Regions from separate parts of the Pseudalkalibacillus nanhaiensis genome, predicted to be linked through region 1. Evidence: a T-box and tRNA genes for the amino acid it is inferred to sense, from the RefSeq annotation. Region 1 holds a T-box; the other regions hold tRNA genes.

What was found. The T-box of region 1 lies ahead of thrS (threonine--tRNA ligase). A T-box ahead of a tRNA ligase gene usually reads a tRNA of that ligase, here a tRNA-Thr.
Region 2: it has a tRNA-Thr gene. The T-box ahead of thrS (threonine--tRNA ligase) is inferred to sense a tRNA for this amino acid. The anticodon was not compared.
Region 3: it has a tRNA-Thr gene. The T-box ahead of thrS (threonine--tRNA ligase) is inferred to sense a tRNA for this amino acid. The anticodon was not compared.

What each region holds. Positions count from the first base shown of each region.
Region 1 covers NZ_CP143541.1:2,644,255-2,646,501, reverse strand. The annotation lists gene ytxC (sporulation protein YtxC) at 1-687, shown strand, start outside; T-box leader at 757-989, shown strand; gene thrS (threonine--tRNA ligase) at 1,087-2,247, shown strand, end outside.
Region 2 covers NZ_CP143541.1:177,424-179,670, reverse strand. The annotation lists tRNA gene V1497_RS01035 (tRNA-Ala) at 1-48, opposite strand, end outside; tRNA gene V1497_RS01030 (tRNA-Gly) at 50-123, opposite strand; tRNA gene V1497_RS01025 (tRNA-Lys) at 176-251, opposite strand; tRNA gene V1497_RS01020 (tRNA-Tyr) at 542-626, opposite strand; tRNA gene V1497_RS01015 (tRNA-Thr) at 665-740, opposite strand; tRNA gene V1497_RS01010 (tRNA-Val) at 761-836, opposite strand; tRNA gene V1497_RS01005 (tRNA-Glu) at 843-917, opposite strand; tRNA gene V1497_RS01000 (tRNA-Thr) at 932-1,007, opposite strand; tRNA gene V1497_RS00995 (tRNA-Asn) at 1,011-1,085, opposite strand; rRNA gene rrf (5S ribosomal RNA) at 1,111-1,226, opposite strand; rRNA gene V1497_RS00985 (23S ribosomal RNA) at 1,427-2,247, opposite strand, start outside.
Region 3 covers NZ_CP143541.1:105,225-107,471, reverse strand. The annotation lists rRNA gene V1497_RS00585 (16S ribosomal RNA) at 1-203, opposite strand, end outside; tRNA gene V1497_RS00580 (tRNA-Ala) at 303-378, opposite strand; tRNA gene V1497_RS00575 (tRNA-Pro) at 395-471, opposite strand; tRNA gene V1497_RS00570 (tRNA-Arg) at 476-552, opposite strand; tRNA gene V1497_RS00565 (tRNA-Leu) at 584-672, opposite strand; tRNA gene V1497_RS00560 (tRNA-Gly) at 678-752, opposite strand; tRNA gene V1497_RS00555 (tRNA-Leu) at 756-841, opposite strand; tRNA gene V1497_RS00550 (tRNA-Lys) at 862-937, opposite strand; tRNA gene V1497_RS00545 (tRNA-Thr) at 942-1,017, opposite strand; tRNA gene V1497_RS00540 (tRNA-Val) at 1,166-1,241, opposite strand; rRNA gene rrf (5S ribosomal RNA) at 1,251-1,366, opposite strand; rRNA gene V1497_RS00530 (23S ribosomal RNA) at 1,441-2,247, opposite strand, start outside.

The DNA.
Region 1 (2,247 bases):
ACGTTATTGAACTTTTTCGCCGAGCATATCATACGGACAAGAGAGGACAGCTGGATTATCCGTATATTAGAGCACACCTATTATTTTCAGGATAAAGAAGAACAATCACAGATCCTGCCGATTGTCCGTTGCTTGTTAGATGGGCATGGAGATGACATTCCCGCAGTGAGGGAATTGCCACGGAGAGAGGATGTCATTGTGGAAGCGTTGGAAGTGCTCTTCGATTGTGACATGGTGTTTTCTTATGAATCCTTCTTGCAATTTCGATTGAAGTCATACCGGGAACTCCTTCAAACCTATATTGAATGCGCCATTGATGAATTCAAACTGGAGCAGGAATACCAGGAGTACATTCATCAATTGAGACAATATGTCAAAACCCGGGTCTCTCTGTTCTCTATCGTTTATCTCAAGCATGAGCCTGACAGGTTCAGGGTATACAACGAGCATGATTATGAGTTGAAGCAAGAAGACATCAACAGTTTGATGCTGGATGAACAGAAACGATTTGAAGATTTTGCTGGGCCGGATGTTTTGAAACTGTTGATTGAAATCGCCCCTTCGAAAATTTATCTCTTCACAGATGAAACAGATGCCACCTTGCACCAAGCGATTCAAAATATTTTTCAGGAACGGGTCAAGTTTTTTCCTTGTAGTAAGTTTGAGGATCGCCAGCAAAAACTTTAATGTGTCTGAATAAAGGCTTGATTTTCTTTGGTGAAGTGAATATAATACTACATAACAATAAGCTACATTACCAAAGTATCGATGAGGACATGAGCCTTTTTACAGACTGGTTACCAGAGAGGAGAGCCTTAGCTGAAAGCTCTTCACCATGTCAGAAGGACTTACCACCTCTGAACTTCAACGGGGAATTTTGAAGTATCCGTTGACGGCGAATGACCGTTAAACATTCCAAGTGCTGATTCGTATTTTTCACATACGATCGGAACGAGGGTGGAACCGCGAGTACAACACTCGTCCCTTTCTTAGGGACGGGTGTTTTTTATTTCTTTCGGTTGCTAGCCGCATAGAGAAATGGAATCCGTAGTGGTAGTGATTACGTAAATTGTAGGAGTGAGAACCATGTCTAAAGTAAACATTACGTTTCCAGACGGAGCTGTAAAAGAATTTGATAAAGGCGTAACAACAGAAGATATTGCGGCGTCAATCAGCCCCGGTTTGAAAAAGAAGGCAATTGCCGGAAAGCTTGACGATCAATTGCTCGATTTACGTCAACCGATTGAGCGTGACGGTGCAATTACGATCATCATGCCGGACTCTGAGGAAGGTCTTGAAATCATCCGTCACAGTACAGCTCACTTGATGGCTCAAGCAATCAAGCGTGTATTTAAAGATGAAAAGATCCAGCTCGGTGTTGGGCCTGTCATTGAGAATGGATTCTACTATGACATCGATATGGAGTATCGTCTGACTGAAGAAGATTTTCCGAAAATCGAAAAAGAAATGAAGAAAATTGTAGATGAAAATCTCGAGATTACACGTGAAGAGGTCAGCCGTGAAGAAGCGATCCGCCGTTACAAAGAAATGGGCGATGAGCTGAAGGTGGAACTCGTTGAAGCCATTCCAGAAGGAGAGCCGATTACGTTCTATCACCAGGGAGAGTTTTTCGACCTTTGCCGTGGTGTACACGTTCCTCAAACAAGCAAGTTGAAAGTGTTCAAACTGATGAACATTTCAGGCGCTTACTGGCGAGGCGACAGCGATAATCAAATGCTGCAACGTGTTTACGGTACTGCGTTCAATAAGAAATCCGAGCTAGAAGAGCACCTTCATTTCTTGGAAGAGGCGAAAGAGCGTGACCACCGTAAACTTGGAAAGGAACTCGAGATCTTCACGATTTCACAAAAAGTCGGGCAAGGCTTGCCGATCTGGCTGCCGAAAGGTGCTACGATCCGCCGTGTCATCGAGCGTTATATCGTTGATACAGAAGTGAAGCTCGGTTATGATCACGTATACACGCCGCACCTTGGTAGCGTTGAGCTCTATAAGACATCTGGACACTGGGACCATTACCAGGAGGACATGTATCCAGCGATCGAGATGGAAAATGAACAGCTCGTGCTCCGTCCGATGAACTGTCCGCACCATATGATGATTTATAAGAATGCAATGCACAGCTACCGTGATCTTCCGGTTCGTATCGCTGAACTGGGTACGATGCACCGTCATGAAATGTCAGGAGCTCTTGCTGGTTTACAACGTGTCCGTTCCATGACGTTGAAT
Region 2 (2,247 bases), 1.2 Mb from region 1:
GACCTCCTGCGTGCAAGGCAGGCGCTCTCCCAGCTGAGCTAAGGCCCCATGGAGCGGGTGATGAGAATCGAACTCACGACCAGAGCTTGGAAGGCTCTTGTTTTACCACTAAACTACACCCGCATATTTTCAATTATAACCAAACGCATCTTTTCTAAACTCAGAAGGATTAAACTGGTGAGCCATGAAGGACTCGAACCTTCGACCCTCTGATTAAAAGTCAGATGCTCTACCGACTGAGCTAATGGCTCATGTTATGAATGAAGTTTACTTACCTTTATGTCCCTTCCTCTACAAGCAACACATGGTAGAAGGCTGTGTCGCGACAACTCATAGCTAAGTCAATGAAGTTATGTTCGTTGCTCTACCGACTGAGCTAATGGCTCCCGTAGATTATTCAAACTGTGTCCTTTCCTCTACAATCTATACTATCGTAGTAGGCTGCGTCAGGACAATTCACCGTTAGCTCAACGTTGTATCGTTCATAGCTAATGGCTCATGTTATGAATGAATCTTACTCATCGATGTATTGTAATAAAAATGGTGGAGGGGGACGGATTCGAACCGCCGAACCCGGAGGGAGCGGATTTACAGTCCGCCGCGTTTAGCCACTTCGCTACCCCTCCAATAAAAAAAGACTAAATAGTCTGTTTTCAAGTAAAGATGGTGCTGGCCAGAGGACTTGAACCCCCAACCTACTGATTACAAGTCAGTTGCTCTACCAATTGAGCTAGGCCAGCGTAATATTCATGTGTTTCAATGGTGGAGGATGACGGGATCGAACCGCCGACCCCCTGCTTGTAAGGCAGGTGCTCTCCCAGCTGAGCTAATCCTCCGATAGATGGTGACCCCTACGGGATTCGAACCCGTGTTACCGCCGTGAAAGGGCGGTGTCTTAACCACTTGACCAAGGGGCCATTATTTAATATGATGGAGCTTCCAAGCGGGTTCGAACCGCTGACCTCTTCCTTACCATGGAAGTGCTCTACCTGCTGAGCTATGGAAGCATATGGCTCCACAGGCAGGACTCGAACCTGCGACCGATCGGTTAACAGCCGATAGCTCTACCACTGAGCTACTGTGGAATATTCATTGAAATAAAATAGGTTGGCCCGGCGACGTCCTACTCTCACAGGGGGAAGCCCCCAATTACCATTGGCGCTGAAGAGCTTAACTTCCGTGTTCGGCATGGGAACGGGTGTGACCTCTTCGCCATCATCACCAGACCATTTCAAAATGATCCACAATCACAATCCTTAGTAAGGACAAGATATATAATACTAAATTCTAAACAGAATTTCAAGGGCTTTTTTTAATAAATATTCCCTCAAAACTAGATAACGTTTCTTGAAAACACGACGCACAGGATGTGCTAGTGCTGACGTTGTCACAGGACGTGACGTTGTTAGTCAGCGTTCATTAATTTGTGGTTAAGTCCTCGATCGATTAGTATCTGTCAGCTTCACGTGTCACCACGCTTCCACACCAGACCTATCAACCTCATCATCTCTGAGGGATCTTACTCGCTTGACGCGATGGGAAATCTCATCTTGAGGGGGGCTTCATGCTTAGATGCTTTCAGCACTTATCCCGTCCACACGTAGCTACCCAGCGATGCTCCTGGCGGAACAACTGGTACACCAGCGGTGTGTCCATCCCGGTCCTCTCGTACTAAGGACAGCTCCTCTCAAATTTCCTGCGCCCGCGACGGATAGGGACCGAACTGTCTCACGACGTTCTGAACCCAGCTCGCGTACCGCTTTAATGGGCGAACAGCCCAACCCTTGGGACCTACTTCAGCCCCAGGATGCGATGAGCCGACATCGAGGTGCCAAACCTCCCCGTCGATGTGGACTCTTGGGGGAGATAAGCCTGTTATCCCCAGGGTAGCTTTTATCCGTTGAGCGATGGCCCTTCCATGCGGAACCACCGGATCACTAAGCCCGACTTTCGTCCCTGCTCGACTTGTAGGTCTCGCAGTCAAGCTCCCTTGTGCCTTTACACTCTGCGAATGATTTCCAACCATTCTGAGGGAACCTTTGGGCGCCTCCGTTACACTTTAGGAGGCGACCGCCCCAGTCAAACTGCCCACCTGACACTGTCTCCGAACCGGATCACGGTTCTGGGTTAGAATTTCAATACCGTCAGGGTAGTATCCCACCGACGCCTCCACCGAACCTGGCGGTCCGGCTTCTAAGGCTCCTACCTATCCTGTACAAACGATACCAAAATCCAATATCAGGCTAC
Region 3 (2,247 bases), 1.1 Mb from region 1:
TTCCTCCATGCGGAGGTAGGTGTTACCCGGTATTAGCCCCGGTTTCCCGGAGTTATCCCAGTCTTACAGGTAGGTTGCCCACGTGTTACTCACCCGTCCGCCGCTGATCTCAGGGGAGCAAGCTCCCCATTGATCCGCTCGACTTGCATGTATTAGGCACGCCGCCAGCGTTCGTCCTGAGCCAGGATCAAACTCTCCAATAAAGTAAAGTTTGTCTTGCTCATAAATGTAAATCGAAATTGATTCAGGGTTTATTAAAAACCCGTTTCACGCTTGGCTTTTGTTCAGTTTTCAAAGAACTATGGTGGAGCCTAGCGGGATCGAACCGCTGACCTCCTGCGTGCAAGGCAGGCGCTCTCCCAGCTGAGCTAAGGCCCCATATCTAAAAACGGAATGGTCGGGAAGACAGGATTTGAACCTGCGACCCCCTGGTCCCAAACCAGGTGCTCTACCAAGCTGAGCCACTTCCCGTAAATGGCGCGCCCGAGAGGAGTCGAACCCCTAACCTTCTGATCCGTAGTCAGACGCTCTATCCAATTGAGCTACGGGCGCATTTTATATGATTTGAAGACGTTGTCGAAAATGGTGCCGAGGGCCGGACTTGAACCGGCACGGTAATCACTTACCGCAGGATTTTAAGTCCTGTGTGTCTGCCAATTCCACCACCCCGGCAGTAATGGAGCGGAAGACGGGATTCGAACCCGCGACCCCCACCTTGGCAAGGTGGTGTTCTACCACTGAACTACTTCCGCAAATGGTGCGGGTGGAGGGACTTGAACCCCCACGTCGCAAGGACACTAGATCCTAAGTCTAGCGCGTCTGCCAATTCCGCCACACCCGCAAATCTATTTAGATGAAAAGTGGTGAGCCATGAAGGACTCGAACCTTCGACCCTCTGATTAAAAGTCAGATGCTCTACCGACTGAGCTAATGGCTCGGAATGGTGCTGGCCAGAGGACTTGAACCCCCAACCTACTGATTACAAGTCAGTTGCTCTACCAATTGAGCTAGGCCAGCGTTGTTAAAAGAAGTCTGTTCAATTTGTGTCTCTTCCTCTACACGAACTGCTTCGTTGTAGACTGCGTCGAGACAAGTCGCAGCTAATTCATCAGCTGTCATGCTCCTTGCTCTACCAATTGAGCTAGGCCAGCGTTATTATAATAAATGGTGGAGGATGACGGGATCGAACCGCCGACCCCCTGCTTGTAAGGCAGGTGCTCTCCCAGCTGAGCTAATCCTCCATATATAAAGCCCGGCGACGTCCTACTCTCACAGGGGGAAGCCCCCAATTACCATTGGCGCTGAAGAGCTTAACTTCCGTGTTCGGCATGGGAACGGGTGTGACCTCTTCGCCATCATCACCAGACTATTTTGTTAGGGAATCCTATTCCCTCAAAACTAGATAACGTTTCTTGAAAACATCTTCGATGTTTAAGTTTTGTGGTTAAGTCCTCGATCGATTAGTATCTGTCAGCTTCACGTGTCGCCACGCTTCCACACCAGACCTATCAACCTCATCATCTCTGAGGGATCTTACTCGCTTGACGCGATGGGAAATCTCATCTTGAGGGGGGCTTCATGCTTAGATGCTTTCAGCACTTATCCCGTCCACACGTAGCTACCCAGCGATGCTCCTGGCGGAACAACTGGTACACCAGCGGTGTGTCCATCCCGGTCCTCTCGTACTAAGGACAGCTCCTCTCAAATTTCCTGCGCCCGCGACGGATAGGGACCGAACTGTCTCACGACGTTCTGAACCCAGCTCGCGTACCGCTTTAATGGGCGAACAGCCCAACCCTTGGGACCTACTTCAGCCCCAGGATGCGATGAGCCGACATCGAGGTGCCAAACCTCCCCGTCGATGTGGACTCTTGGGGGAGATAAGCCTGTTATCCCCAGGGTAGCTTTTATCCGTTGAGCGATGGCCCTTCCATGCGGAACCACCGGATCACTAAGCCCGACTTTCGTCCCTGCTCGACTTGTAGGTCTCGCAGTCAAGCTCCCTTGTGCCTTTACACTCTGCGAATGATTTCCAACCATTCTGAGGGAACCTTTGGGCGCCTCCGTTACACTTTAGGAGGCGACCGCCCCAGTCAAACTGCCCACCTGACACTGTCTCCGAACCGGATCACGGTTCTGGGTTAGAATTTCAATACCGTCAGGGTAGTATCCCACCGACGCCTCCACCGAACCTGGCGGTCCGGCTTCTAAGGCTCCTACCTATCCTGTACAAACGATACCAAAATC